4 regions of the Vibrio sp. KUL78 genome follow, and region 1 is predicted to be linked to each of the others. Evidence: predicted binding sites of a transcription regulator. Region 1 holds the regulator's gene; each other region holds the start of a gene.
What was found. Region 1 encodes PurR, which represses purine synthesis genes. Its sites were predicted from a motif close to TNANGNAAACGTTTNCNTNA; they were not measured.
Positions count from the first base shown of each region.

Region 2: a site for PurR is predicted at 4,815-4,834, ahead of pckA (phosphoenolpyruvate carboxykinase (ATP)). Genes of this name have one in related genera too.
Region 3: a site for PurR is predicted at 5,189-5,208, ahead of guaB (IMP dehydrogenase). Genes of this name have one in related genera too.
Region 4: a site for PurR is predicted at 2,097-2,116, ahead of purE (5-(carboxyamino)imidazole ribonucleotide mutase). Genes of this name have one in related genera too.

Region 1 covers NZ_AP045837.1:1,136,929-1,144,814, forward strand. Annotated here, with positions in the region: gene glgC (glucose-1-phosphate adenylyltransferase) at 1-430, shown strand, start outside; gene glgA (glycogen synthase GlgA) at 432-1,889, shown strand; gene AC6I8Y_RS05570 (alpha/beta fold hydrolase) at 2,039-2,836, shown strand; gene AC6I8Y_RS05575 (putative signal transducing protein) at 2,817-3,149, opposite strand; gene AC6I8Y_RS05580 (TVP38/TMEM64 family protein) at 3,150-3,833, opposite strand; gene AC6I8Y_RS05585 (TfoX/Sxy family DNA transformation protein) at 3,952-4,542, opposite strand; cyclic di-GMP riboswitch class I at 4,660-4,748, opposite strand; gene purR (HTH-type transcriptional repressor PurR) at 4,927-5,931, opposite strand; gene torD (molecular chaperone TorD) at 6,268-6,921, opposite strand; gene torR (two-component system response regulator TorR) at 7,203-7,886, shown strand, end outside.
Region 2 covers NZ_AP045837.1:172,896-180,781, forward strand. Annotated here, with positions in the region: partial or broken gene AC6I8Y_RS00840 (bifunctional GNAT family N-acetyltransferase/hotdog fold thioesterase) at 36-955, shown strand; gene AC6I8Y_RS00845 (AsmA family protein) at 991-2,883, opposite strand; gene pckA (phosphoenolpyruvate carboxykinase (ATP)) at 2,993-4,621, opposite strand; gene hslO (Hsp33 family molecular chaperone HslO) at 4,969-5,850, opposite strand; gene hslR (ribosome-associated heat shock protein Hsp15) at 5,866-6,252, opposite strand; gene gspC (type II secretion system protein GspC) at 6,515-7,441, shown strand; gene gspD (type II secretion system secretin GspD) at 7,473-7,886, shown strand, end outside.
Region 3 covers NZ_AP045837.1:677,259-685,144, reverse strand. Annotated here, with positions in the region: gene AC6I8Y_RS03370 (alanine/glycine:cation symporter family protein) at 1-976, shown strand, start outside; gene AC6I8Y_RS03365 (acetate uptake transporter) at 1,116-1,709, opposite strand; gene guaA (glutamine-hydrolyzing GMP synthase) at 1,919-3,472, opposite strand; gene guaB (IMP dehydrogenase) at 3,625-5,088, opposite strand; gene xseA (exodeoxyribonuclease VII large subunit) at 5,296-6,672, shown strand; gene AC6I8Y_RS03345 (zinc ribbon domain-containing protein) at 6,694-6,924, opposite strand; gene AC6I8Y_RS03340 (sensor domain-containing diguanylate cyclase) at 6,960-7,886, opposite strand, start outside.
Region 4 covers NZ_AP045837.1:3,513,825-3,521,710, forward strand. Annotated here, with positions in the region: gene aroE (shikimate dehydrogenase) at 1-408, opposite strand, end outside; gene hemF (oxygen-dependent coproporphyrinogen oxidase) at 525-1,430, opposite strand; gene tsaC (L-threonylcarbamoyladenylate synthase type 1 TsaC) at 1,440-1,997, opposite strand; gene purE (5-(carboxyamino)imidazole ribonucleotide mutase) at 2,181-2,666, shown strand; gene AC6I8Y_RS16365 (5-(carboxyamino)imidazole ribonucleotide synthase) at 2,669-3,799, shown strand; gene AC6I8Y_RS16370 (DNA topoisomerase family protein) at 3,850-4,428, opposite strand; gene AC6I8Y_RS16375 (DUF494 family protein) at 4,474-4,950, opposite strand; gene dprA (DNA-processing protein DprA) at 4,953-6,053, opposite strand; gene AC6I8Y_RS16385 (hypothetical protein) at 6,091-6,921, opposite strand; gene def (peptide deformylase) at 7,287-7,796, shown strand; gene fmt (methionyl-tRNA formyltransferase) at 7,829-7,886, shown strand, end outside.

The sequences.
Region 1 (7,886 bases):
GTACTGGGCGGCTCATATGGATCTGCTTCATGAAGACCCAGAGTTCTCACTGTACAACCGAAAATGGCCACTGCATACGTATTACCCACCGTTGCCACCTGCCACCTTTGTGGATGCTGAGCACGAAAAGATCAAAGTTACCGATAGCTTAATTGCTGGTGGTAGTTACGTACGTGGTTCGTCAATCTTCAAATCAGTACTAGGATTCAGAAGTAACATTGCTGCTGGTTCTATTGTGAGTGAATCTGTTATTCTAGGTGACGTTAAGATTGGTGCAGGCTGTACAATCAAGCGCGCAATCATTGACAAGAATGTTGAAATTGCCCCTGGAACTGTGATCGGTGAAGATCTAGAACTCGACGCGAAGCGTTTCCATGTGTCTCCAGGTGGCATCGTTGTCATCAAAAAAGGGACAAAAGTTGGATTCTAGAATGAGAAACATAGACGTATGGTTTCCAGTTTCAGAAGTTCAGGGACTTATTAAAAGTGGAGGCTTGGCAGATGTTGCCAAGGCTCTGCCGAAAGCTCTGCAAGAACTTGGCAAGGACGTAGCCATCACTCTGCCAGGCTACCAAAAACTACCAAACAAGGATCAGTATGAGTTCGTGCTAGCCACTGAGCTAGAGCATTGGCCTCATACACCTTATCAAGTCAAGAAAACCCATCTCGATGGTGTCGAAGTCTACGTCATTGAATGTGACCGTTACTTTGACCGTCCAGAACTGTATGCAGAACACAATCGAGCGTACGCTGATAATGGCGAGCGTTTTGGATTTTTCGCAGCAGCCAGTCTGGATGTGTTACCAAAGCTAGGCATTAAGCCTGCAATTATTCATGCGAATGATTGGCACACAGGTCTTATCCCATTCTTACTTAAGACTCGTTACGCTGAAGATGAGCGTTTTCATGGTACTAAGTCAGTACTGACAGTACACAACGCGATTTTCAAAGGGATTTTCTCTTACAGTCAGTTAGAGATTATTCCTGAGCTTCATCTCTCTGGAATGGAGTTTCTACAGTACGGTGATGGCTGGGTAAGTACATTGCGAGCGGGTATCGCTTTTGCAGATAAGATCAACGCAGTGAGCCCTAACTATGCCGCTGAGCTGGTGACACCGTTAGGCTCGCATGGCTTGGTTGATGATTTCGTTCATCGCGCCAAAGATCTCCATGGCATCGTTAATGGATGCGATTACTCAGAGTGGAACCCAAGCCACGATGAGTATTTGCCTAAGCATTACAGTGATGACCTAGAGAGCATGCTAGCGGGTAAGCTCGCATCGAAAACAGCGCTACAAAAAGAGCTCGGCCTGCCAGAGCGTGAAGTGCCGATGATTGGCATGGTTTGTCGCTTGACGCACCAAAAAGGTTTTCACTACATCCTTCCTATTTTGGATAAGTTCCTAAAAAATGACGTTCAAGTCGTCATTATTGGTACGGGTGAGCCACAAATTGCTTCTCATCTTAATGACCTAGCGGAAGAGTTTTCAGATAAGTTGGCGTTTGTAGAAGCTTACAGCAATCGCTTTGCTCATTTGGTAGAAGCAGGGTCAGACTTCTTCCTAATGCCTTCTGAGTTTGAAGCGTGTGGGTTGAACCAGATTTATAGTATGGCTTATGGTACGTTGCCAATCGTACGTAAAGTCGGCGGTTTGAAAGACACGGTTATTGATTTTGATGATGACCCTAACAATGCCACTGGTTTTGGTTTTGTTGAGCCTTGCCATGATGCTTTGTTAATTGTCCTGCAACGCGCACTGCTATTCTATCTGCAACACCCTGAGCAGATGCATGAAATGCAGCTTCGCTCAATGCGAAAAGACTTCAGTTGGACTGAGTCAGCCAAAGAGTACGTCAAGATGTACGACCTGGCGCTCGAGGCAAACTAGAGCAAAAACTGAAAAGCGGCGTTATGCCGCTTTTTTTATAATCGACTACACTTGTAAATCATTTTTACCAAAATTCCTGTGAGTTTTTGTCCGTAAAACGGCGAATTATGGTAACGTAACGCCCACATACATCACGAAACTTGAGAACTATGTCAGAGAGCTTGCTATTCCATAAAACTTATCAGCACCCAACGAGTAATGAGTGGGTGGTATTCGTACATGGGGCAGGTGGAAGCTCAAACATATGGTTTAAACAGATTCGTGCTTACCGAGAGCACTTTAACCTGCTGTTTATTGATCTGCGCGGTCACGGTAAGTCAAACCAACTCCTTAAAGACATTATGTCGAACAAGTACACCTTTAAAGAGGTGACGATGGATATCGTCAAAGTACTTGATCACCTTAAAATTCAGTCAGCCCATTTTGTCGGTATGTCTTTGGGAACGATTATTGTGCGCAACATTGCCGAGTTGGCACACTCCCGAGTTCGTTCCATGGTCTTAGGCGGTGCGGTCACTCGCTTTAATACTCGCTCGCAAATTCTGGTGAAAATTGGCAACTGGAGTAAGCACATTATCCCTTATATGTGGCTTTACAGCTTGTTCGCGTATATTGTCATGCCGCAAAAAGGCCAAAAAGAGTCACGATTGTTATTCGTCCGAGAGGCGAAAAAGCTGTGCCAAAAAGAGTTCAAGCGTTGGTACCGCCTAACGACAGAAGTGAACCCTCTCAACCGCTACTTTAAAGACCGAGAGTTGCCGATTCCGACTTTGTATCTGATGGGGGATAAAGACTATATGTTTATTAAGCCAGTCAAAGAGATGGTGGCTGAACATAAGTCCAGCCGTCTATTAGAGATCAAAGATTGTGGTCATGTGTGCAATGTTGAGCGTCCAGAAGAGTTCAATAAGCACTCAATAGATTTCATTAAGTCTGTGGCATCGTAGCTGTTTGTGGCGTCTGACAGTTCCAGCAGACGCCAAATTGCGCTTCGTTAGTCTCGTGGCAAGCTGAACATACCCACGGCACGTTACCGCTTTTCTCAGCCTGTTTTTGCCAATCTTGAATGACAGCTCGTGCCATCATTTCTTGCTCTCTGTTGAAAAGCCAAACGTAGGGTAGAGAACTTTCGTCAAACGGTACTTCCCCTCGTAACCCAAAAACACCTTCGCCTCGTACTTCACACTCTATACCTTCAGCCATCAACTGCTGTTGGACAATATGTGTTTCTGGTGGGTTATTGCCTACAAATATCTTCATCTATTCCTGTACCTGTGGTGAGCGAGAGATTTTTCCCATAATCCATTTGGCAATAAGTGGGAACAAACCGAGTAGGGCAAACGATGCCAACACGGTAGGGGAAACAATGCCTGATAGACTGTCAATGTTCGCTAGCTGGGTACCTGCATTGAGGTATACTGCAGTTCCTGGCAGCATGCCCAGTTGACTCACCAAGTAATACTTAGAGATTCGAATTGGCGTGAGACCCATTAATAAGTTAATCAAGAAAAATGGGAACACAGGAATGAGTCTTAGAGAAAATAGATAGAAAGCACCGTCTTTTTCGACACCTTTATTGATCGTCTCAAGTTTCGAACCGAACTTACTTTGTACCCAATCGCGAAGTAGGAAGCGACTGCTCAAGAATGCCAATGTAGCGCCTATGGTACTCGCAAATGAAACAAGCAGTAAACTAGTCCAAAAGCCAAACAGTGCAGCGCCAAGTAAGGTAACCACGGCAGCGCCTGGAACGGAGAATGCAGTAATCGCTATGTAAGCGAAGAAATAGGTGAGGGCAGCAGCCACGAAGTTCTCATTGATGTATTCACTCAGTGCTACTTGTTGTGCTTTTGCGTTTTCTAGTGTGAGGTGTTGACCAAAGTTGATGCCTAAGTAAATGACGACAGCAACCAAAACCAATCCTAGTATCAGCTTCTTGCTCATGACGATATCCTTTTGATGACTCAGTATTAGTGTAGTAGAAAGGATGAGTATGTTTTTCCTTTCAGCTAATACAAAAAAATCAGCCATAAGGCTGATTTTTTCTCGAGATTACCGTAGCTTAATTAATTAAGCTAGCCAGTTCATCTCTTTTAGTCTGAGGAATCACAGACCAATGAGTACCATTTATCGCACCTTCAAGAGCCCATAAAAGCTCTAAACCTACGGTACTTGAATGGGTTCTCTGAATGGCCTTGAAAGCCTCAACCGAACCATGATCCTGAAGTTCAACCACTGATTCAATGCCTGCTTTTTTGAGCATACGCTCAGTGGCAAGGCGAAGATTCGGAAGGTCTTTCAGGCGATTAGGTTTCGCTTCGGATTGTTGCTCTTTCTCAGTTTTCGCGAACTCGAGTGCCTGTTTAGCGTGATCGAGAATACCTTCTTGATCTTGCCAACAGTCTTCAGGTAACGCGAAGTACTTAGTAACAACGGGAAATCCACGCTTTTTATAAACATAAGGCTTGTAACCCAGTTTTTTGAAGGTGGATACGGTCTGACGGTTAGTTCTGATATGTAATTTGTTATTCACTGCTAAGGCAAACATCGTATCATCTACGAAGATGCCAAATCCCCCAAACATGGAGCGAGACTTTACTCTTCCAAGCTGAGCGAATAATTGCATTGAATTTTTTAGTATAGGATTATCCATGCTTTATTCTTTTCTCGGTGTTATTGATTGTGTCACCAGAATCAGGTCCGAGAGTATAGCAATCAGGTGTCAGAGCTCTGTTAGGCATATGCCATAACTGAGTCTTCTCCCCTTGCCATCGGCAACCCCGCTACCTATCAATTAAAAATTGGTTTAGGCCGGAGGCTTTGCGTCCCACCCTTTCAGATGGTTTGCCCTGTGCGTGACTTCATTAGAATAAATGAAAACGACATAAGCCTATGATTACTCCGTTGCAAAAATGTGATGTTGGTTCAAATAATGGCGGGTTATTTGTGCTTGAGGGTGCGTAAAAAACTAACAATCGAGAGAAGAAAACTTGAATGGGGTTCAAAAAAAGTGCCTAGAAAGGCACTTTTGTCAGCTCTATGTAAGGCTTTTGACAGAGTCTCGTTCAACAATCTCTGGGTGCATTTCGAAAATGCGCTTTTCATGACCTTTATCTTTGATTCGTTCTAATAGAATCTCAAACGCGTTTTTACCCACACGACGTTTAGGTTGGTGAACCGTGGTTAGAGGTGGCGAGAAGTACTCAGCCAGCTCAATATTATCGTATCCAATGACAGAGATATCTTCCGGTACGCGCACACCCAGTTGCTGCAGGCGACTCATTAAGCCAAACGCCATGGTGTCGTTGAAACAGAAGATAGCGGTCGGTCGGTCTTCCATTGCAGCAATACGGTTAGCAGCGATAACCGCTGTATCGCATTCGAAGTTGCCTTCAAGAATACGATCGTCTTTCATCTCGATACCTGCTTCAGCAAGGGCACGTTTGTAACCGATGATACGCTCTTGGCACACGGCTTTTTCTAGATGGCCACTCAGGCAGGCAATATCCGTGTGACCTTTTTCGATCAGGAACTTCGTTGCCAGATAACCGCCTTCTTCAGAGTTATCGATGATCTTGTCCGCTTGTGAGCTTTCTGGGCCCCAGTCCATGATAACTTTAGGAATGTCGGCGTGACGATCAAGCATCTCTAGCAGCTCTTCGGTAAGATCAGAGCACATCACGAGGATGCCATCCACGCGCTTCTCTGCCAGCATGCGAATGTAATCGCGTTGCTTTTCATACACGCCACCAGTGTTACATAGGATCAGCGTGTAGCCTTGGCGGTAGCAGTAGCTCTCAACACCATCGATAACCTCTGAAAAGAACAGGTTAGTTGATTGAGTCACTAACATACCGATGGTTTTTGTTGAGTTGCATTTTAAGCTACGTGCAACGGCGCTTGGTGCGTAGTTGAGTTCGTCGACCGCCGCCATCACTTTTTCTTGAGTTGCTTCAGCAACAAAGCGAGTCTTATTAATAACGTGGGATACTGTGGTCGTTGAAACGCCTGCAAGGCGGGCGACATCTTTAATAGTTGCCATAGTGATATCCTATTAGTCGCGGCTTGATAATTAACGTTGGTACCGCTTCAAGTATAGTGGTCTTTGCAAACATATAACGCTATGTTGTTGTAAACATAGTATTTGGCTGCGAAAACCGAAAGTTGCATGCAAGCCACGGCGAAAAAAGCTCAGAGCGTAGATTTCAACAGGTGTTTTTGGACACAAGTCCGCGTTGAATGCCAAGGGCATTTGCATTTAAACGGCGGATTGTAGACTTAGGTTTGAGCGCTGGCAATGACTTATCCAATAAATTTATAACTAAAGCGCAAATTAATTCTCACAGATGTGATGCAAGTGATTTGCGCTTTAGGTTGGCTAGTCTTGCTCACCCTCTAGGTAGGTGTAGTCAAGTTGGCAGAATGCTTCGAGTAGTTTAGCGGCAGAGGCATAAAACCCAAACTCGTCGTTAGTTTGGCATTTCGCAACAAACTGAGGTAGCCATGTCATCAAGTAGTTCTTGATGAACTCTGCTTGCTCGTGCAGCGCATCGTTCATATGTGCCTCAGCTTCAAGCTCATTGGAGCGAATGATTAAGTTGCCTAGGAAATCTAGCTCGATCGCGAGGTGATCCGCTGGCTCATTTAAGTCCTTATTCACTGCTACATTGTGCTTAGCTAAAAGATCTGCCATATCTTGTGCAGGTTGATCATTTAAAAGACCAGACTTACCAATATACATAGAGGCATAAGGCAGTGCGCCGTGCTTGTCCGACTTTAAAAATAGATCGCAAAAATCGGCAGAAAGCTCTAATTGTGCGTCTTCTCTGACTTGAAGGCGGTTCAAGGACTCTGTAAAGACCTGAATGGGTTCTTTTAGGGAAGGGTTTTCTCCTAAGCCAGATAAGAAAGAGCGAATTTCAGGGCTGTGGTATTTGTTGAGTTCATCATCAGTGAGCTCCGCAGCGAATAGGCTTGAAAGCCACCAATAGATTTCTGCGCGTTGCTCATTAAATGCTTTGATTTCTTGCATTTGAATAATCTCCAAAAATGATAACTCTATTTTAGCCAATAAAGATGAATAGCAATAACTTGTTGTGTGAAGAATTGAGTTAACTTATGAAAAAATAAGACAAAAATTAATTGCTTTAAGGGTAAGTTGACTCGAGTATTCGTTGCATATGAGACGCAATCGTTTTGGTTGTTTTGAATCAAAAAATAGTAAGGTTTCCATGCCTATGAGGGGATGTAGACTAGAATTGTGAATGTTTATGAATAGAATGTCCCTGTCATGACAAGATTGAGAAACCACAGATGAAATATCACGTTTTGGTTGTAGAAGATGACGTAGTCACTCGCAGTAAGCTGGCTGGTTACTTCGAAAATGAAGGCTACTTGGTTAGCGAAGCTGAAGATGGTCAGACGATGCGTCAGGTGCTGGAAGAATCCAGTATCGATCTCGTTATGTTAGATATTAACCTCCCTGGTGAAGATGGTTTGATGCTGACAAGAGAGTTAAGAAGTCAGTCAGACATTGGAATCATTTTGGTGACCGGTCGCACCGATAGTATTGACCGTATTGTTGGCCTTGAGATGGGGGCAGACGACTATGTCACTAAGCCGTTTGAGCTACGCGAACTGTTAGTGCGAGTAAAAAACCTATTGTGGCGTATTTCACTAGCGCGCAAACAGCCAGTACTTGAAGAGTCAGTGCAAAACGAGCATGTGGTTCACTTTGGTGAATGGACGTTCGATAAGCAGCGTCGTTCATTGACGAATAATGGCGACCCTGTAAAACTGACCAAGGCTGAATATGAATTGTTAGTTGCACTCTCAACGTATCCAAATCAAGTTCTGAGCCGTGAGCGTATCCTCAATATGATCAGTCATCGAGTTGATGCGCCAAACGATAGAACCATTGATGTTCTTATCCGTCGCATGCGTGCCAAGATGGAATCCGATCCAAAGAATCCACAGATATTTATCACTGTCCATGGC
Region 2 (7,886 bases), 960 kb from region 1:
AGTAACGCTTTAGGTTTACATGCGAAAGGATATCTATGTTTAAACTCATTACTCCAAAGACTGAGAATCAACTCGCCAAGTATTACCACTTCCGTTGGCAAATGCTGCGAGAGCCGTGGCGTTTGCCTGTGGGTTCGGAGCGCGATGAGTATGATGAAATGAGTCATCACCGCATGATTGTCGATGGTCGAGGAAGACCTATGGCAATCGGTCGCTTGTACATTACCCCAGACAACGAAGGTCAGATTCGCTATATGGCGGTTAAAAATAGCCGACGTAACAAGGGTATGGGGTCTTTAGTACTCGTTGCTCTGGAGTCTTTTGCTCGTCAAGAGGGCGTTAAGAGACTCGTTTGTAATGCTCGAGAGGATGCTATCTCCTTCTACGAAACCAATGGGTTTAGTAGTCAGGAGAGCTCAACGATCAGAAGGGCCCGGTCCGCCACCAACAGATGGTCAAACAACTTGATCCGCTTGCAAAAGTGCTACGACGTCCGGAATGGTGCGCCGAGTTGCAAGACCGCTGGGAGCAACAGATCCCAATCAGCGACAAGATGGGCATCAAGATCAATCAGTACACAGGCTATCGCTTTGAGTGTAGTGCCCAGCTGAACCCTAATCTGAACCCTCATAACACCATGTTTGCCGGTTCGGCATTTACCCTAGCAACCCTAACTGGGTGGGGAATGACATGGCTGCTTATGCGTGAGCGCGGATTGGTTGCTGATATTGTTTTGGCGGACAGTCGTATTCGCTACAAACACCCAGTGGAATCTAGTCCTGTTTCGGTTACGTCTCTTGATGGGATTAGTGGTGACTTGGATAGGCTTGCGGCAGGTAAAAAGGCACGTATCGTCATCAATGTCACCATCTATAGTGGTGATAGCCCCGCGGTGGAGTTCGTTGGGACCTATATGCTGTTACCCAACTACCAAGACAAGCTGCTATCGAGCTAGTAGAAAAGCCCCTATCTCATGGATAGGGGTTTTGTTTAAGGACAGGTGTCTAGAGGAAAGGAGACCACCTCTCCGGTCAAAATATGCAGTTCATACTCGGCTTTACAAGTCTCGGCTAACCTAATGGTGACCGCTTGCATCGACTGAGAATGAAGGTCTATTGAATCGCCCGCAGAGCCCTCAATGCCCACTCCCGATATTTCGAGTGGCTCCAACTCTATTACCCCTCTGTCAGCCGTCATCTTGAGCGGCGTAACCTCCAGTGCTTGAGGCTGCTCCGAATGTCGGGTTTGGATTTCAGTGTTGTAAAAGCTGCTGCTCAGGCTGCCTGACAGCGTCTGCGAAAGAGAGAGGTTATCTGCGATAAGGGCACTGATATCGAGGTCTAAATCCGCGGTACCTGTCAGCTGAATTTCATCAGAATCAAACAAGTACTGCGTCAATGCGAGAGGGAGGGAAAATGCTTTCGCATTAAGTGCGAGAGGCTGACTCGGTGCACCAAAATCTAAACTTGCCGTCGAGGTAATGTAGCCTTGCTCGAATGGGATGAAGAGACGGTTTAACTGCCATTTTCCTTCTTTGCTTTCTGTCTCCATGATGATCTGGTTAGCCAGTATCTTATCAATACTGGCGCTATTAGCCGACGCTGTTGCTTTGCCCTGCCATAGCCCCCATTGATAGTCTCTTTTTAGCAGTAAGTCAGAGGCTTCCATATTAAATCCAGTGACTTGCCAAAATGGCTTTGTCGAAAGCTGAATCCATTGTGAGCGGTTGATGGCAACGCGATCAATGGCGACGGATTTGAGATCATCAATGCTCACATCTGCAAACAGGTCTAATAGAGAAGGCTTGTCTCCCTCTTGAATGTATTTAACGCCATCTACTTCAAGATTATCGAGCTTTATTTCATTGGGCTTCACGTAGCCGGAAAGCTGGATGCGACCTTGCTCTAGTTGGGTGTCGAGGTCCGCAATTTCTATTCGCTCTTCATTTGCGTAAACCTCTAGAGTTGGTTCGATGAACTCAAAGCCGCGCCATATGAGTTGGTCGGCATCAACAGAGATATAGGCTTCGGATTGTTTCCAAAGCGATTTATCCAAATCAATGTTTTCTAAAGAAGCGCTGATGTTGTCGACGGTCATATCATTATTGCTTAGCGTTGAGTTAAGAATATCTAAGCTATTGATATGACCCACGTGCTCCTTAAGAATTGAAAGTAATGGATCGTCTTGGGCTGTGGCATCTAAGTCCAATCGATCTATTGTGGTATTGACCAGTGACCAACGTCCATTTTGTATTTGTGCTTGTGTCGAGATACTGGATTTATTCCATGTAAACGAGGCTCCGAGTATTTTGCTGTTATCGCCATCCAACTCTCCATCGACTAATAGGTTTCGCAGCGAAGAGCCTTGATAGTAGAACTGAGAGGCTTGAAGCTGCACGTTTCCTTTGCTTGTTATGACACTATCACCAAGCTCGATACCGGTTAGCTGTAGTCGAAGATCATTGATGATCATCTCGCCATGGCTGTAATCAATATGATCGAGTGCGATATTCTCGATCTGCCATTGTTTTAGCAGCGTAATTGATGGTGTCTGTAATGCGGATAATGATGCGCCGTCGATCAAAAGCTCATGAATAGTGATCGGCTGTTTGGTAGAGAGCTGAGTAGATAGCCAGACGGAAAGCTCAGCGACTTCCACAGGCTGCTTATCAGGAAGCTCAAATCGAGCGTTCTGGAAAGTGACCTGATTTGGATAATGGTATTGAATCGATTCGCTTTTAACGTGAATGCCGAGTCCTTTATCCAGGGTGTAGACCACCATCGGTTTTGCATATTGGGTATGCAGTAAACCGAACACGATCAATATGGTCAATAGACCCAGTGCCAATATGGCGACAAACAGCGCAACAATCTTTCTTACCACGAAACGTATGTCCAAGCTTTCAACATAAACAATAATTTAGCGCGTATAGCGTAAAAAAGCCCCTCTAATTGAGGGGCTGGTATTAAAAAGTTGGATATCTATCCAAGTATTAGTCGAGCTGAGGGCCCGCTGCTACCAATGACTTACCTTCGTCGTTATCCGTGTACTTATCGAAGTTGTTGATAAAGCGCTGGGCAAGATCTGCTGCTTTGCTTTCCCACTGAAGCGGGTCAACGTAAGTTTCACGAGGATCTAGGATCGCAGGGTCGACACCTGGAAGTGAAGTTGGAACTTCTAGGTTGAACACAGGAATGTTCTTAGTTTCTGCTTTCTCGATAGAGCCATCTAGGATCGCATCGATAATGCCACGTGTATCTTGGATAGAGATACGTTTGCCTGTGCCATTCCAGCCAGTGTTAACCAAGTAAGCTTCAGCACCTGCAGCTTCCATGCGCTTAACTAACACTTCAGCGTACTTAGTTGGGTGAAGCGTCAAGAACGCCGCACCGAAACACGCAGAGAAGGTTGGTGTTGGCTCTGTAATACCACGCTCAGTACCGGCTAGTTTCGCAGTGAAGCCTGATAGGAAGTGGTACTTGGTTTGCTCTGGCGTCAGTTTAGAAACCGGAGGCAGTACGCCGAATGCATCAGCAGAAAGGAAGATCACTTTATTCGCATGACCACCTTTTGATACCGGCTTAACGATATTCTCGATGTGGTGAAGTGGATAAGAAACACGGGTGTTCTCTGTCTTCGAGCCGTCATCAAAATCGATAGAGCCGTCGTTGCGAACCGTTACGTTCTCTAGCAATGCGTCGCGGCGGATAGCGTTATAGATGTCTGGCTCAGCTTCTTTAGAGAGGTTGATTGTTTTCGCGTAGCAACCGCCTTCGAAGTTAAACACACCATCGTCATCCCAACCGTGCTCATCGTCACCGATAAGTGCGCGTTTAGGATCGGTTGAAAGTGTTGTCTTACCGGTGCCAGACAAGCCGAAGAAGATAGCAACGTCGCCTTCTTGACCCATGTTGGCAGAACAGTGCATCGATGCGATATCACGCAGTGGCAAGAAGTAGTTCATCATTGCGAACATACCTTTCTTCATTTCGCCGCCATACCATGTGCCGCCTATAAGCTGCATTCTTTCGGTTAGGTTAAACGCTGTGAAGTTTTCAGAATTCAAACCGTGCTCTTGCCATTTCTGGTTAGTACACTTCGCACCATTCATAACCACGAAGTCTGGTTCGAAAGTTGCGAGCTCTTCTTCGGTTGGGCGAATGAACATGTTTTTCACGAAGTGAGCCTGCCAAGCGACTTCTGTGATAATTCGGATACATAGACGGGTATCTGGGTTGGTACCGCAGAATCCGTCGATCACGAATAGACGTTTATTGGATAGTTGACCAGTGACAAGCGTTTTAAGGTCATTCCATGCCTCTTGGGACATAGGTTTGTTGTCGTTTTTGACTTTATCGTTTGTCCACCACATGTGTTCTTCTGTTGTCGCGTCTTTAACGATAAATTTGTCTTTAGGAGAGCGTCCAGTAAAGATTCCCGTATCTACAGCAACGGCGCCAAGCTCAGTGACTACGCCTTTTTCGTAGCCTTCCAGACCTTCGCGAGTTTCCTCTTCAAATAACTGTTCGTAGCTTGGGTTGCGAACGATGTCAGTTACGCCAGTGATTCCGTACTTGGTAAGATCGATTTGTGCAGCCTTGTTAATGTCCATAACGGTCATAGGTGCTCCTTATTGGATTTTTGTAGGGATTTTAAAATTGTAGTAATTGTTTATTTGTTATTTTGTTTTTTATTTTGAACTCCATGCTAGCAACGGATATCCGATAAAACAGGGAGGTAGTTCAAAAATTAGTCATCAGTTATTGATGGTTTTAAGTGTTCTATCACATATTGAATTTGGGCTAATTTCTCCTCAAAGCAAACCTTTGCGCTAGATCAAATGTAACACATCATTTACGTATTTGGTTAGATGCTCTGTTCATGTTTTTTGCAATTCTGTTAAATAAAAAGAACAAAAAAAGCCAGATCGCTAGCGATCTGGCTTTATGAACTAGAACTCAGTGACGATTAATGGATCGTCTTGTCACCTGCGCCTGAATTTGCTTCCGCGTAAAGCGCTTTGACTTCGGCTTCATCGAACGCGTAAGTCGTGCCACAGTAGTCGCAATGAAGCGCCACTTGACCTTCTTCAGCAATGATCTCGAAGATCTCTTCCTGTGCAACAGTCACAATCGCATTGCCACTGCGCTCACGTGAGCAGCCACAGAAGAATTCAACCTCTTTTGGCTCGAACACTTGAACCTTGTCTTGGTTGTATAGGCGGTACAATAAGGTATTCGCATCTAGGCCGAATAGCTCTTCATCTTTGATGGTGTCTGTTAGCTGCTCAAGGTGCTCAAAGTCTTCTGGTGTACCAGTGCCGTCAGGCATTACCTGCAGCATCATGCCTGCAGCGTGAGGCTTGCCTTCAAACTCACCAGTACGGATCCAGAGGCGCGTCTTAAGCTGTTCAGAGCGCTCGAAGTAGCCTTCTAGTACCTCAGATAGGTTATCGCCTTCTAGGCCGACGACACCCTGATAACGTTCACCCTTGTCCGGTGTAATCGTAATCACAAGGTAGCCCTTGCCCATCATGTCGTGGATAGTAGCATCATCAGCAATGTCACCTTCCCAGCGTGCAACGCCACGGAGCTTTTGGTTGTGGTCGCCATTGATAACTGCTAGCGATACTGGACCATCACCTTGAAGCTGCATGGTAATCGAACCTTCAAACTTCAGTGTCGCTGTAAGTAGACTTGTTGATACCAGCAGGTCACCCAGCAGCTTTTGTAGCGGTGCAGGGTATTCCTTGCTTGATAGAATTTCTTGATAAGCTGTATCCATTTGCACGAGTTCGCCGCGCACAGACAGTTCTTCAAAAAGGTAGCGGTTAAGTATGTTGTTAGCCATTGAGGAAGCTCCAGCTTATTGGTGTTTAAATTTAATGATATCGCGACGCTGCTTTTTGTCAGGTCGACGTTCAGGACTTGGGTTGTGTGCGTGCAGTTTTCTCTTCAACGCGTTGTCTTCTCGCTTTGCGATACTCTCAGAAGTTTCGCTATAGAGAGTCTGGGCTTCCGGTGCACCTCTGCGTTGATCTGAAATACGCTCAATGACCACGGTCTTCTCTTCGTTACCCTGGCGTAGAGCGATGACAGCTCCCAATTCCACTATTTTACTCGGCTTCGAGCGCTGTCCATTGTAGTGGACTTTGCCACCATCGACCATATTTCGCGCGATACTTCTGGTTTTATAGAAGCGAGCGGCCCACAGCCATTTATCCAATCGAACAGAATTATTCTCGGAACTCATCGTGAATCCTACTTTCTAAGTAAGTGACGGCAAAAAGTCAGTCATGACTTACCGTACGGAACTAGTGATACTTTTATCTTGCTATTGGTGTACTAAATGGTGCTTGGGTCTAAAAAATTCAACCCCAAATACGTAATAGCATTACTGTAATACTAGTTGTGCTATATTCTGTCGGTTGGCAGGAAGCAAAAGTTGCTTATACCATTGGATTTATAACATAGTGAATAACTGGAAAGTTCATTACCAAGCAGGAAGTTAGAGAGTGAAAGGATTATCTATATCGGCGAACAGTGTCTCCGCTGCCTCTTTGAACTCACTCTTACGACGTTGTACGCAGTATCAGCCTCAAATCAGTTTACTTCTGACGTTAGTGTTACTTGTGATCTCTTGTTGGATCGCGGGTGCGTTGTTGTGGCAGTTGTTTCCCCAATCTCATTCTGTGACGCGTTGGGCTCCGCCAGCGGCAGTAAGCACTGCGAACTCATCACAAACCGCCAAGCTGCAATCTTCAGATATTAATAACGCCAATATCTTCGGTGCTTACAGCCGAGAACAAAAAGTGGTACAAGCCCCTGTCGTGACCGATGCGCCAAAAAGTCGTTTGAATGTGGTATTGGTGGGTTCTGTCGTGAGTTCCAATCCTGACCTAAGCTTAGCAGTAGTGGCTAATCGTGGTAAGCAAGGCACCTACGGCATTGGTGAGCAAATTGATGGCACTCGAGCAACCATCAATGCGGTATTAATTGATCGTATTATCATCTCCAACGCAGGTCGTGACGAGACCGTTATGCTTGAAGGACTCGAATATAAAAAGCTTGAGTTAACTCAACGACCTCAAGCAGCAGCATCCAATGTGGTTGGTAACAACCCTGTGGATGCAGAAGAAAAGCTAGCAGCGATTCGTAACACAATTACTCAAGACCCACAGCAAATATTTCAGTACGTTAGGCTTTCTCAAGTAAAGCGTGACGGCCAGGTGAAGGGATATCGAGTGAGCCCAGGACGAGATCCTGAGTTATTTAACTCGGTTGGTCTACAAAATGGCGATATCGCCGTAGCACTTAACGGTGCAGACCTGACCGACCCAGCGGCTATGGGACAGATTTATCAATCCATCACTGAACTGACAGAATTAAACCTCACCGTTGAGCGCGATGGACAGCAACATGACATCTTTATCCAATTTTAGTCATGTGGACAGTATTACAAGGGAGCATTAAGTGAAAAGTTGGCTTAAAACAAGTACCTGGTTATTGATGGGGAGCCTATTGGCTGTCCCAGCGGTATCAGCCAATGAATTTAGCGCCAGTTTTAAAGGCACTGACCTTCATGAGTTTATCAATATTGTCGGGCGAAACCTCGACAAGACCATCATCGTTGATCCGTCAGTACGTGGCAAGGTCGACGTACGCAGCTACGACGTCCTCAATGAAGAGCAGTATTACAGCTTTTTCCTAAACGTACTTGAGGTATATGGCTTTGCCGTTGTTGAGATGGACAATGGCATTCTAAAAGTGATTAAGGCAAAAGACGCGAAGACATCGGCAATCCCAGTCGTTGGCGATACCGACATTACGGCAGGTGATACGGTAGTAACGCGCGTTGTAGCGGTGAAGAACGTTTCGGTACGTGAA
Region 3 (7,886 bases), 460 kb from region 1:
CACTGGCGCTGTTATCTCTATCATCCTAGCCTTCATCATCTTCGGTGGTGTTAAGCGTATTGCGCATTTCACGCAGATTGTTGTTCCTTTCATGGCGCTTGCATACATCATAATCGCGTTTGTGATCATTCTTCTGAACATCGGTGAAGTGCCACGTATCGTGGGGATGATTCTCGGCGATGCCTTCACACCTATGGCGGGCTTTGGTGCTGCGATTGGTTGGGGTGTTAAGCGTGGCGTTTACTCTAACGAAGCAGGTCAAGGTACCGGCCCTCACGCAGCGGCAGCAGCGAACGTTGATCACCCTGCGCAGCAAGGTCTGGTTCAATCTTTCTCAATCTACATTGATACCTTGCTGGTTTGTTCGGCAACGGCATTTATGATTCTTATCACTGGCGCTTATAACGTGCACGGTCCTGAGAGTACATTCCTAGTTCAAAACCTTGCGGAAACCGTTGGCGCTAATGGCCCTGCGTTCACTCAGCTAGCGATTGAAAGCACGATGCCTGGTGTTGGTAAGCTGTTCATTGCATTTGCGTTGTTCTTCTTCGCCTTTACTACTATTTTGGCGTACTACTACATTGCAGAAACCAATATTGCTTACATTCGTCGTACCTTTAAGGTAAATGGCCTAATGTTCCTACTGAAGCTAGTTCTGATCACCTCGGTATTCTACGGTACGGTCAAAGCCGCCAACCTAGCTTGGGCGATGGGTGATGTCGGCGTAGGTCTCATGGCGTGGCTAAACATTGTGGGTATCTTGATTATCTTCTTCATTGCTAAGCCAGCTATCGTGGCACTTAAAGACTACGAGAAGCAGCAAAAAGAAGGGGTTGAAGAGTATACGTTTAACCCAGTCGCACTTGGTATCAAGAACGCAGATTACTGGGAAGGTCGATACGAGCGTAAAACAGGTAAAAAGCCTGAAGCGGCTCAAGAGGCGGATTCTGGGTCGACTCAGACGCAAACGTCGTAATCAAACTTGGCGATCGCTTTAGGTAGATCCCTGCCTGCGCATGGATGACTGAAGTAGCCAATAATCGTTTAAAAAAGAAAAAGGGGTAGCTTGGCTACCCCTTTTGTCATTCACTGTTCCCGAATGAATGAAACTTAATTTATGCCGCCACTTCTTGTGCAGAAGTTACCGGCGCTTTTTTCTCACCGATAGGCAAAATTGTGCGGCCGTACTCGTTGTTCAGTACTTGAGCCATTGCGAAGTAAATCGCGCTAGCGCCACAGAAAATTCCTTCGAAGCCAGCGATGGTACCGATCAGTTCACTGCCGAAGAAATCACGCGCAGCCAGCAAGAAGAACAGAATGGTCAATGAACCAAATACAACTTGCTTAGCCACTGGGTAGCAAAGTGAACCGATAAACATGAAACCAGTAAATACGCCCCAAAGCAGTAAGTACCAGCCCATAAACTTCGCCGGACTTGCTGGAAGACCCATGTAAGGCATAACAATAATGCCTACAAGCGTCAGCCAAAATAGACCGTACGAAGTGAAAGCCGTGGTGCCGAATGTGTCACCACGTTTAAAGCACATCATGCCAACAAACACTTGGCTTAGACCGCCATAGAAAATACCCATCGCTAGGATCATCGAATCAATCGGGAAGAAACCTGCGTTGTGGATGTTAAGTAGAATGGTCGTCATACCAAAACCCATAAGGCCAAGCGGCGCTGGGTTAGCGAGTTTGTTAGACATTGTCAAAGAGCCCTAAATTCAAAATTAGTTACAAAAATTGTAGGAAAATTTTAATTCAAAATGTAAATGTTGAGCAGACCCATTATTTGCAATCTAAGTTTTACCGATTGCATATTCGCATTCAGCCTTTTCCGACACACATAAAAAAAGCCGACATAACGTCGGCTTTTTACAATCTAACTTATCTCAAAGAGACTACGTATCGAGGGTTATTCCCACTCGATAGTCGCTGGTGGCTTACCAGAGATATCGTAAACAACGCGAGAGATACCGTCTACTTCGTTGATGATACGGTTAGAAACCTTACCTAGGAAGTCGTATGGTAGGTGCGCCCAGTGAGCGGTCATAAAGTCGATAGTCTCAACCGCACGTAGAGAAACAACCCAGTCGTACTTACGGCCATCGCCCATTACACCTACAGAGCGAACTGGTAGGAATACCGTGAACGCCTGAGATACTTTGTGATAAAGGTCTGCATTGTGCAGCTCTTCAATGAAGATAGCATCGGCACGACGCAGTAGATCACAGTACTCTTTCTTGATCTCGCCAAGAACACGAACACCTAGACCTGGACCAGGGAATGGGTGACGATAAAGCATATTGTATGGAAGACCTAGCTCTAGACCGATCTTACGTACTTCGTCTTTGAATAGCTCGCGAAGCGGCTCAACAAGACCCATTTCCATATCATCAGGAAGACCGCCCACGTTGTGGTGCGATTTGATGACGTGTGCTTTACCTGTTTTCGATGCTGCAGATTCAATAACGTCTGGGTAGATCGTACCCTGAGCTAGCCACTTCGCGTTTTCTAGCTTCTTCGACTCTTCGTCGAATACGTCTACGAATACGTGACCGATAGTCTTACGCTTCTCTTCTGGATCAGACTTGCCTTCAAGTGCTGCAAGGAAACGCTCTTCTGCATCTACCTTGATGATGTTTAGGCCGAACTTGTCGCCAAACATCTCCATCACTTGCTCGCCTTCATTGAGACGAAGAAGACCGTTGTCTACAAATACACAAGTCAGTTTGTCGCCGATAGCGCGGTGAACAAGCATCGCCACTACTGATGAATCAACACCGCCAGACAGACCAAGAATCACTTCATCGTCGCCCACTTGCTCTTTAATGCGAGCAACCGCGTCTTCAATGATAGAACCTGGCGTCCATAGACGCTCACAGCCACAAGCACCAAGAACGAAGTTCTCAAGCATTTGTAGGCCTTGCTTGGTGTGCGTTACTTCTGGGTGGAACTGAACACCGTAGTATTTCTTCTCTTCGTTTGCCATTGCTGCGTACGGACAGGTATCCGTCTCACCAACTTTTACGAAGTCTGCTGGGATTTCAACAACTTTGTCGCCGTGGCTCATCCAAACATCTTGAGTTTCTTCAAGATCTTTAAAGATTGCAGAGTCACCAGATACTTTAACTTGTGCGTAGCCAAATTCACGCTCGTTAGAGCCCGCTACTTTACCGCCAAGTTGCTCAGCCATGGTCTGCATGCCGTAGCACACACCAAGAACTGGAACACCTGAATCAAATACGTACTGAGGAGCACGTGGAGAGTTGTCTTCCGTAACGCTTTCTGGACCACCAGATAGGATGATACCGTCTGGGTTGAATTCACGAATATCCGCTTCTTCTACGTCCCAGCTCCATAGTTCACAGTAAACACCGATTTCACGAACACGACGTGCTACTAGCTGTGTGTATTGAGAACCGAAGTCTAGAATCAGAATTCGTTGGTCATGAATATTTTTCGTCATTTTGGGCAATCTTATCAGCTAAGTGTTGAAAACGGAGGCGAGTTTACCCGCCTCTCATCTTTGCTTCAAGGAAAAAAGCAAACGTTTACGTAGGATTTATTTCACTACGTTGTCGTTGTTAACCTAAGTGGCTAATTAACCTAAACGATTAATTAACCCAAACGATAGTTAGGCGCTTCCTTGGTGATTTGAACGTCGTGTACGTGAGATTCGTTTAGACCTGCACCAGAGATGCGAACGAATTCTGCTTTAGTACGCATGTCTTCGATAGTTGCAGAGCCAGTTAGACCCATGCTTGAGCGAAGACCACCCATTTGTTGGTGAACGATCTCTTTTAGGCGACCTTTGTAAGCGATACGACCTTCGATACCCTCTGGAACCAGCTTGTCAGCAGCATTGTCAGACTGGAAGTAACGGTCAGAAGAGCCTTGAGACATTGCGCCAAGAGAACCCATACCACGGTAAGCTTTGTATGAACGACCTTGGTAAAGGATAACTTCACCAGGTGCTTCTTCAGTACCAGCGAACATTGAGCCAACCATTACACAAGATGCGCCAGCTACGATAGCTTTACAGATATCACCTGAGAAACGGATACCGCCGTCAGCAATAACTGGGATGCCATACTCTTCAGCTGCCGCTGCCGCGTCTGAAATCGCTGTGATTTGAGGTACACCAACACCCGTTACGATACGAGTTGTACAGATTGAACCAGGGCCGATACCTACTTTAACTGCGCTTACGCCAGCTTCGATCAGTGCTTTAGCACCTGCAGCTGTCGCTACGTTACCACCAATGATGTCGAGATCTGGGTATGCAGCGCGAGTTTCGCGGATACGGTTCAGAACACCTTCAGAGTGACCATGTGAAGAGTCGATAAGTAGAACGTCAACACCAGCTTCAACAAGTGCTTTAACACGTTCTTCGTTACCAGCGCCAGCACCCACTGCAGCACCAACGCGTAGACGACCTTGTGCATCTTTACATGCGTTAGGCTTACGTTCTGCTTTGTGGAAATCTTTTGCTGTGATCATACCGGTAAGTTGGAACTCGTCGTTTACAACCAGTACCTTCTCAACACGTGCGCGGTGCATCTCTTCTTGTACTTCTTCACGAGAAGCACCTTCTTTAACAGAGGCTAGGCGCTCTTTTGGCGTCATTACTGCTTCTACTTTCTTAGAAAGGTCAGTAACAAAGCGAACATCACGACCAGTGATGATGCCTACAAGCTCGTTGTTTTCAGCAACAACAGGGAAACCTGCAAAGCCGTGCTTATCAGTCAGCGCTACCACGTCAGCGATAGATGCATCAGGGCTAACCGTTACTGGGTTAGTCACCACGCCTGCTTCAAAGATTTTAACTAGACGAACTTGCTCAGCTTGTTGCTCGATAGACATGTTCTTGTGGATAAAGCCAATGCCACCTTCTTGGGCTAGCGCGATCGCAAGACGCGCTTCTGTCACTGTGTCCATAGACGCAGAGATCATTGGAATATTCAGAGTGATATTCTTGGTCAGCCGAGTGCGAAGATCAGCTGTGTTTGGGAGAACGGTGGAGTGAGCTGGAACGAGTAGTACATCATCGAACGTCAGCGCTTCTTTGGCAATTCTTAGCATTTGCAATATCTCACAATAGAGGAGTTTAAAGGATAATCCGCCCTTATCGTTTCGCATAATAAGGTCATTTGGATTAGATATTGCGGTGGGATTATACGCCCGACGAAATCGCTTGGCTACACATTTTTCTATTTTTTATTTGCATTTACCCCCTTGATATGTATTATATTGCCGCTAATTTCCATACTCACGTCTTTGAGATTAGCTGTGTCCCTATCCCCGCGATCTACTTCTCATTCATCTTCTTCCAATCAGAACATTTACACGGTCTCTCGTCTGAATTCCGAAGTACGTTTATTGCTAGAAAATGAAATGGGGATTGTCTGGTTAGTCGGTGAAATCTCTAACTTTTCCGCCCCTGTATCCGGCCATTGGTACCTGACGCTAAAAGACTCTCGCGCTCAAGTTAAGTGCGCTATGTTTCGTGGTAATAATCGCCGAGTCACCTTTAAGCCAGCCAATGGCAATCAGGTATTGGTAAAGGCGCGTCTCTCGTTGTACGAGCCGCGTGGTGATTATCAGCTGATCATTGAATCAATGCAGCCCGAGGGCGATGGAAGATTGCAGCAAGAGTTCGAGAAGCTAAAGATGTCTCTCGCAGCTGAAGGCTTGTTCTCACAGTCTTTAAAGAAGCCTCTCCCCTCTCATCCTAAACGTGTAGGTATCATCACCTCCAAAACTGGCGCCGCTCTGTTCGATATTCTCGATGTACTGAAAAGACGCGACCCATCACTGCCTGTCGTTATCTATCCGACAACAGTGCAAGGTGATGCGGCAGCGATTGAGATTGCGCAGGCAATTGGACGCGCCAACAGCCGTAACGAGTGTGATGTATTGATAGTGGGTCGAGGTGGCGGCTCGCTGGAAGATCTTTGGTGTTTTAACCATGAGATCGTAGCAAGGACCATCGCGGCTAGCCAGATTCCAATCATTAGTGCGGTCGGGCATGAAATCGACGTCACCATAGCGGACTACGTTGCCGACGTGCGAGCGCCAACACCGAGTGCTGCGGCTGAGCTTGTCAGTAATGACACCTCACATAAGCATGAATCACTTAAGGGGCGTGAGCAAAGGCTGCGTAATGTAATGCAGATCTATCTAGCGCAGCAAAAGCAGCACTTATCTGTGCTAACACAAGCACTCAACAGCCATCATCCAAAGCACCAGCTTCAGAGGCAGAGCCAGCTTCTTGATGAGTTTGAGTTCCGTTTGAGCTCAGCAATTAAGCAGCGCCTATCTCAAGAGACACTGCGCCTGAGCAATAAACAACACAGGTTAATGGCACTCTCACCAGCTCGCCAGCTCGACCGACAAACCAATCGATTAGATCAGCTACAAGCCAGGCTTAAGCAAGCCATGCAGAAACAGCTCGATAGCGCTAAGCATCAATTCGCCGTTACCGTAGGTAAATTGGACACAGTCAGCCCACTGGCGACGTTGCAGCGCGGTTACTCTATCACTCAAGATGCGCGCGGACAGGTCATCACCAACGCTCAGAGTGTCGAAGTCGGCAGTGCGATCACCACCAAACTCGACAATGGCATTATCGAATCTCAGGTCACTAGCATAAAAGATCACAGCTAGACGACAGCTGCCATCTAGCTTCTATGCAAGGCACTCAAAGACAAACTTAACGCGTGACTTAGATTTCAGTTCATTACAGCTATTACAAAAATAGCTCGCTGAGCCACACGCTTGAAGTTTCTCTAGCTCTGCTTCACAGTCAGGGCAAAAACCAATCTTTTTGAAATGGACTTGGCATTGCCCGCAGTGATACTGCCCATCCCATTCAAGCTCTGAGTGGCACTTAGGGCACTGGTTTTGTTGAGTCGTCATGACTTACCTATATTAGAAAGTGATAATATTAACTATCATACGACTTTTTTTTCTGGGTTCGCATTGATATCAATCAAGCTCGGAGAAGCACTACGTAGAGGTACTGCACGCTTATTTCGACGCTTAACCTTGTACATTTCGCCGTCTGCTTGGCGGATTAACTTATCCATTGGCAGATCTGAACAGCACTGTTTGGTCGCAAATCCGACGCTGACAGAGATATTGGTATCATTCAGTGTTACGGGTTTGTTCAGCTCATCGCTCAACGTTTGATAAAAAGCGACTGCGCCGTCTTCATCAGGGAAGCAGCAAAACGCCAAAAACTCATCACCGCCATAACGTCCAAGCACGGCTTGTTCAGGCAAAAGATGTTTAAGCTGCTCAGAAACAGCTACAAGTACTTTGTCACCAAAGCAGTGACCATATTCATCATTCACCTGCTTGAACTTGTCGATATCAACAAAAAAGCAGCCGAGAATATTGCCATCAAAGCAGTGACTCTGCTCAACTCTTTCCAATAAAGCACGTCTATTCAAGCAGTGAGTGAGCGGATCCATCTGGGCTTGAAAGGTAAGCTTATCCTCAAGAGCGTACTTCTCAAGCGCAACCGAATACACGGCAGACATGGATTCGAGTATCTCAATCTCAATCGCGAGCGGGGTAGAACACCTCTCGTCGTAGAGAGCGAATGTCCCTAAGCATTGCTCTTGAGTCGAGATGACAGGTACCGACCAGCAAGCTTTCACATTCGCAGAGGCGGCAAGCTCAAGAAACGGCGTCCAGTTGGCGTGTTTAGTTACATCGTCAACAATCACAGAGCGTTTCAAGTAGGCAGCAGCCCCGCAAGATCCCACTCGCTCACCAATTTCTAACCCATTAATAGCTTGGTTATACATAATAGGTAGCTTAGGGGCGGCTACCGTGAACAGGCAGTTTGTCGATTCATCCAACGATAAAATAGA
Region 4 (7,886 bases), 1.2 Mb from region 1:
ACCTCGAGCAGCACCACCAGCACCAATCACTAAGATGGAGGCGCCTTCTAACTGAACTTGGTGTTGTAGCAGATCTTGAACTAAGCCTTCGCCGTCGGTGTTATCTCCAATGATTTCGCCGTCATCAAGTTTCTTGAGCGTATTGACCGCACCGGCAAGCTGCGCGCGCTCGGTCAGACGACCTGCGAACTGATAAGCGTCTTCTTTAAATGGTGCGGTAATGTTGCACCCTTTACCACCCGATAGAAAAAAGTCCGTTGCCGCTTGTTTGAAGCCTTCGGGTTCCGGCTCTTGGCGACCATACTCTAGGTTTTGCGAGGTTTGTCGTGCGAAAAGTGTATGAATATACGGTGACTTACTTTGTGAAATGGGGTTACCAAATACAACGTACTGATCGGGCTTGCTCATGTCTGTGCCTACTGTCCTTGCCTAATGGGTGCCGAAAGGTATAGCCCGACACTATCATTTCGACACACATTCGCCAAGTTGAACCATGGCTATTTGAACTGTGGCTATCCGCTCAATTACCACTCTCTAGGTTGTAGATAGTCGCTATACAGCTTCGCCTCGGCACTTCCCTCTTCGGGTTGGTAACTGTATTCCCAACGAGCCAATGGAGGCATCGACATCAGAATGGACTCTGTACGGCCACCACTTTGCAAGCCAAACAGCGTCCCACGATCATAAACAAGGTTAAACTCTACATAGCGTCCGCGACGATACAGCTGGAAATTGCGCTCGCGTTCACCATAAGACTCGTCTTTGCGCTTCTCGACTATAGGCAAGTAAGCATTGGTATACCCATTACCCACCGCCTGCATGTAGGCAAATGAGCGTTCAAATCCCCACTGATTGAGATCATCAAAGAATAAGCCACCGACACCGCGAGTTTCATTTCGATGTGGCAAGAAGAAGTAATCATCACACCACTTCTTATGCTCCGCATAAACTTCGTCGCCAAATGGCTGGCAGATTTGCTTAGCGGTATCATGCCAGTGCTGGCAATCCTCTTCGAACGGATAAAAAGGTGTCAGGTCAAAACCTCCACCAAACCACCAAATCGGATCTTCCCCCTCTTTTTCTGCAATAAAGAAGCGTACATTGGCATGTGAGGTAGGGATATAAGGGTTTTTAGGGTGAATCACTAGCGATACCCCCATCGCTTCAAACTTACGCCCGGCTAATTCTGGTCGGTGAGCTGTTGCGGAAGCGGGCATCTTGTCGCCAAACACATGTGAGAAGTTCACGCCGCCTTGCTCAAACACGTGACCGTCTTTCATCACTCGGCTGCGACCGCCGCCACCTTGCTCACGTTGCCACTCATCTTGCTGAAAGGTAGCAACACCGTCTTGTTGCTCGAGTTTTTGGCAGATATCGTCTTGAAGCTGAAGTAGAAACGCTTTGACTTGATGTTTATCGACTTGCTGCACAGGGTCTCCTTAACCTTGTCTTAGTACTTTTAAGGTGCGCGCATCGCGGATTTCACTAGGCTTGTTTCGACCGCCGGTTTCACCCTCGAGAATAGCCACTAATCGGTCACCGAGCTGCTCTTTCACTTCTTCTGTCGTCATGCATGATGGCATACCGGAAAGGTTAGCACTGGTTGAGGTAATCGGCTTGCCGTAGGCCAAACACAGCTTTTGCACCAGTTGATGGTCGGTCACGCGCACCGCAATGGTATCAAAAGCACCGCTTAACCAAGAAGAGACACGAGAGCTGGCTGGCATGATCCAGGTATAAGGCCCTGGCCAGGTCTGTTGAACACTCTCAAGCTGTTGCTGCGTTAACTGTGTTTCATCTATATAGGGACGCAGCTGTTCAAAATTGGCCGCGATGAGGATAAGACCTTTCTCTACCGGACGCTCTTTTACTGCCAGCAGTTTTTCAATCGCCTTAGTATCATCAGGGTCACATCCAACACCGAACACACCTTCCGTTGGATAAGCAATTACTTCACCGGATTGAAGCGCCGCAACTGTGGTTTGAAAATTATCCACCGAGACTTCCTTTTATTAAAAGCTAAACAATTATTTTACATTTCAACGGCACTATGCTCAAAAGCCGGGTGAGAATCCAGAAAAAAACACAAAATTCACCCACGCAAACGTTTTCCTAAGAAAAAAATCCTCGTATAATGCGCGCAAATTAGTCCATTTGCACACGCCTTGAAGGAGCTTCGGATGAAAGTCGGCATTATTATGGGTTCAAAATCAGATTGGCCAACCATGAAACTTGCAGCAGAAATGCTGGATCAGTTTGGTGTGGATTATGAAACCAAGGTTGTTTCTGCTCACCGTACACCGCAACTACTCGCTGACTACGCGACCTCTGCTAAAGAGCGTGGCATCTCAGTTATCATCGCAGGCGCAGGCGGTGCTGCACACCTTCCTGGTATGGCTGCAGCATTCACAAGCGTTCCTGTATTAGGCGTTCCAGTTCAAAGCCGTGCCCTAAAGGGCATGGATTCATTACTGTCTATCGTGCAAATGCCAAAAGGCATTGCGGTTGGCACACTGGCAATTGGTGAAGCAGGTGCAGCAAATGCCGGTATCCTAGCTGCGCAAATCATTGGTGTTCACGATAATGCCGTGATGGAAAAAGTTGAAGCGTTCCGCAGCCAACAAACAGAAACCGTACTTGCTAACCCAGATCCTTCTGAGGACTAACAATGAAACATGTACTGGTTCTAGGGGCCGGACAACTGGCACGTATGATGTCACTGGCTGGCGCTCCATTGAATATTCAAATCTCCGCGTTTGACGTGCGTAGCGAGAATATCGTTCACCCGCTAACACTTGAAGTTTTAGGTAACGGTCTAGAGCAGGCGATCGCTCAAGCTGATGTGATTACCGCTGAGTTCGAACATATTCCACATGACGTGCTCGCAATCTGTGAGAAGAGTGGCAAGTTCCTACCTTCGACAGAGGCCATCAAAGCCGGTGGTGACCGTCGCTTAGAGAAAGCACTTCTCGACAATGCCGGAGTGAAGAACGCTAAATACGCTGTCATCAACACACGCGCTGATTTCGACGCGGCTATTGAGCATGTTGGCCTTCCAATGGTGCTCAAAAGCGCTTTAGGCGGATACGATGGTAAAGGCCAGTGGCGATTGAAAACGCTTGATGACGTCGATGCTATCTGGACCGAAATGGCACAGTGCATTGCTGAATCAGACAGCCAAGCCATTGTTGCCGAGGAGTTTGTTCCTTTCCAACGGGAAGTCTCATTGGTTGGTGCTCGCAATAAGCAAGGTGAGATTGCTATCTATCCACTGGCTGAAAATGTGCACACCGATGGCGTATTGACACTATCTACTGCGATTGATGAACCTGAACTTCAAGCACAAGCGGCGCAGATGTTTACCGCTGTTGCTGAGTCTCTGGACTATGTGGGTGTACTCGCGCTTGAGTTCTTCGATGTCAATGGTCAGTTGCTTGTCAACGAGATCGCTCCTCGCGTGCACAACTCTGGGCATTGGACTCAGCAAGGTGCCGATACCTGTCAGTTCGAAAACCACCTACGCGCAGTATGCGATATGCCGCTGGGCTCGACACAAGCCATTCGCACGACATCAATGGTAAACATTTTGGGTGAAGATACCCTGCCAGAAGCCGTGCATGCTCTGACTGGCTGCCACGTGCACTGGTATGGTAAAGACAAACGTGCTGGTCGTAAGATGGGTCACATCAATGTGACTGCAGACGACAAAGCCGCGTTAAAAGCGCAGCTGCTTGCCTTGTCTGAACTCCTAGATGAGACCGCTTTTCCTGCACTTAAACCAGCCGCTGAAGCACTTTAAGCTTGGTTAAACGCTAGAATTTAAAACGGCTCCCATTGGGAGCCGTTTTGTTATTCGCTTTCTTGCACTTTATGGCAGCGCCTTGACGCGCACTCAAGTACCGTACCTGATGCCCGCTTCTTTTCTACCAACAACTCAAAACCACAATACTGACAGTGCCCCTCGACTGGAGGGTGATTAACTGCGAACTTACACTTCGGATACTGATCGCAGGCATAAAAGGCCTTGCCAAAGCGCGACTTTCTCTCTGTCAGCGCGCCTTTAGCACATTCCGGACAGGAGACCGTCGCTTGGGTTGGTTGCTCTGGCTCTTCTTGCTTGTTGGGTGATTGAATAAAATGACATTCTGGGTAGTTACTGCAGCCGATAAACATTCCAAATCGTCCTTGGCGCAGCAGTAGCTCTGAGCCACAGTCAGGGCACGCTACACCTAACTCTTTGATGATATGACCATCATTTTGATGCAAGGGTTTAATGTAATCGCAGCTAGGGTACTGGTCGCAACCTAGAAAAGGGCCGTGTTTGCCATTTTTAAGGATCAGCTTACCAGCGTCACATTGAGGACACGGCTCATGATCCAGTGCATGCTCATGAGCCGAGAAAAGTTGATTGTCGATTTTACCACTCATGGTGTTCTCTTAACGCAAGCAACCCAATTGATTGGGCTGGGAGGATTAATGCACCACACCTCGTTCAGCGGTGTAGATGAGTTCTTCCATGAGAGTGTACGCGTTTTCGTTGCCTGGAACATTGAACAAAACCATTAAAATGATCCATTTCAGGTCATCGAGCTCAAAGTCGTTGGTTTCCAGTCCCATTACACGGTCGATAACCATTTCACGGGTTTCTGTGGTCAGTACACCAATCTGTTCTAGGAACATCAGTAGTCCACGACTTTTCACATCCATGCGCGTCATTTCTTGAGCGGTGTAGATCCGTGTCGAGGTCGCGGCACTCATCGCAATGGCGGAGTGATTGTCGGTGTTTTGCAGCTCAGCTAGATCCTCAAGCCATTCGAGTGCCTTGTAGATATCTTTTTGCTTAAAGCCTGCTCTTAACAGCTCATCCTCAAGTTCGTCTTGGTCTACCTGCAGATCTGCATCGCTATGCACGTAGGTTTCGAACAGGTACATCAGTATGTCCATCATCATAGCTAGCCTCTCCCCTTAAGAATATAACCACCGTTTACAGCAACAACATGACCCGATAATTCGAGCTCTAAAAGCTGTTGCATGACCTCTTGAACAGGAATATGGGTCTTTTGCGCCAAAATATCAACCGGCGTTGCCTCTATTCCTACGTTAGCCAACAGATCTGCAAATGGCAATTCTTCTTTATCAATAACTTGGTCAAAAAGTGTTGGTTGTACTTTTTTAGACCAGTTAGACAGAGATTCTATTTCACACAATACATCTTCAACACTTTGTACGAGACAGGCGCCCGTTCGTATTAATGAATGACACCCCGAGTGATAGGCATGGCGAATGGAACCGGGAATAGCAAAAACTTCACGTCCTTGCTCCGCTGCATATTTTGCGGTTATCAGTGAGCCACTTTTCTCGGCCGCTTCCACCACCACGACACCGAGTGATAGCCCGCTGACAATTCTATTTCGTCTCGGAAAGTGCTCCGCTCTTGGCTTTATCCACGGAAGGTGCTCACTCACCAAGGCTCCGTGCTGAGCAACCCTTTGCGCGAGGGAACGGTGGCGGGCTGGATAAATAGAGCCTAGCCCTGAGCCCAATACCGCTATGGTTTTCCCGCATGCATCTAGTGCTCCCTGATGAGCATGGCCATCAATTCCGAGTGCCAGACCGCTTGTTACGCAATAGCCATACCGAACAAACTCAGCAGCAAAGCTGCGCGCAGTCTCGAGACCACCTGTGCTGGCATTTCGGCTGCCTACCATGGCGATTTGCTGATCGGACAACAAACTCACATCGCCTTGGACATAAAGAACCGGAGGACAGCCCTTAGACTCACGCAATAATGGCGGATAGTGCTCATCTTGATGGATTAAGATGTGGTTGTCGGCACCATTGCTCCATTCCATCGCTTTATGTGCAAGCTCAACTGACTTACGCCGAATAAAGCTCACTTGATTTGGCTTGAGCCCTATCGCAGATAAGGTTTGTTCATCTGACTCCACAATGTTGCGTGGGTCATCAACGGCTAGCAGCTTATAAAACGTGACGGGACCAATTCCCGGACACAGGGAGAGGCGGAGCCAAGCTACTCTCGAATTATCATCCATAGCATTCATCCATACCTTTCATCAATAGCATGGCCCATTAACTGGTCGGCGTTTTATCAGGATTAGCCACAATGGTTTGGCGAGTAATGGGCTCACTGGCCTCGGTAATGAGGGCGATACTGAAAAACGGATAGCTGCGAATCACCACAAGATGCCCAATTTCTATCGTCGGCAATTGTTGTGATAGCCCTTCGTGGTAGGTGTCAGTCAATCCGTGCTCCCCTTGAGCGAACTGAAACGCCTGTGCCGGTCTCACCAGTGTGTAGCTACTCCCTTGCTCAATACCAGACACAAACCCGTGATTAAGTACCACCGCCTGACCTCGAACCGCATAATGGGTGGCTTCCATCATGCCAACGATAGCAAGTCCATCGGCAGGTATTCCGGCGTGAGGTTCAAAAGATTGGAGATGTGCAGGCGTTTGAACCGACGACAGAGGAATCACCACATCCTGCTGTTTAACTTCATGAATGAGCCTTTCAATCTCAAGTGTTGTGATGTCAGCACTCTGTGTTTTCGTCTTCGCGACTGCCACCATCCTAACCTGCTGCATACTGTACTCTGGTTGCAATGCAGAGAATGTTTGGCTTACACGGTAAATGGCCCAATCGGTTTCATTACCTTGATAGTTGATATAAACATCATCTTGAGCGGTGACATACTTTAGCCCGTTGCTGGAGCCAATCACTTTGGGAAAATCTCGCAGCTCACTACTTAAGACCAACCCTTCTATACGTGTGTAGCGAGCTTGCGTTATCGCGTTAATTGCAGCGATTGGTGCTTTGCTCGCGATTTGAATACTCGGCGATAGCTTCTCAAGCTTTTTACGAGTCAATCTTGGCTGGCCATCGACCCAGCTCAGCGACAATCGGTCACCAGGATAAATAAGGTGTGGATTATGGATGTGTCTATTGTATCCCCAGAGTTCTGGCCAGCGCCACGGAGAATACAGATAAAGGCTGGAAATAGCCCAAAGCGTGTCGCCCTTTTTCACTTGGTAGAATGAAGGGGCTTGGTCTTTTAAGGTGAGTGAATTATCAGCGAGGGAGGGAAAACCTAAAACGAGCGTGACGACAACAATGTAACCCCCTCAATAACAGCACATTTCCCTGCTTCATACACCGCAATCCTTCGCTTTGTTTCAAGGGATGCTGTCATTTAGGTTGGAAAATGTCTAGAATTGAACCAACGAAGTCCAAGCCTATTCGGCACAGTTCAACATTTTGAGTGTATATGTCTGTATTACAAGTATTAACTTTCCCGGATGATCGCCTAAGAACGGTAGCAAAGCCCGTTGAAGCGGTAACGCCGGAAATCCAAAAAATCGTCGACGACATGATTGAAACCATGTACGACGAAGAAGGTATCGGTCTGGCAGCAACCCAAGTTGACGTTCATCAGCGAATTGTTGTGATTGATATTTCAGATACTCGCGACGAGCCTATGGTTCTGATCAACCCAGAAATCACTGAAAAACGTGGTGAAGACGGTATCGAAGAAGGCTGTCTATCGGTTCCTGGCGCTCGTGCATTGGTGCCTCGCGCAGCTGAAGTCACCGTAAAAGCGCTAAACCGCGACGGTGAAGAGTTCACTTTCGATGCGGACGATCTACTGGCTATCTGTGTTCAACATGAGCTTGACCACCTAGAGGGTAAACTGTTTGTTGATTACCTATCCCCTCTAAAGCGCAAGCGTATTAAAGACAAGCTTGAGAAAATTAAGCGCTTTAACGCTAAGCAGTAATCGAATAAGAATTTAAGTTAAGAGAGGTCAGTGTGAGCCAATCATTACGTATTGTGTTTGCCGGTACTCCAGACTTCGCCGCCCGTCACT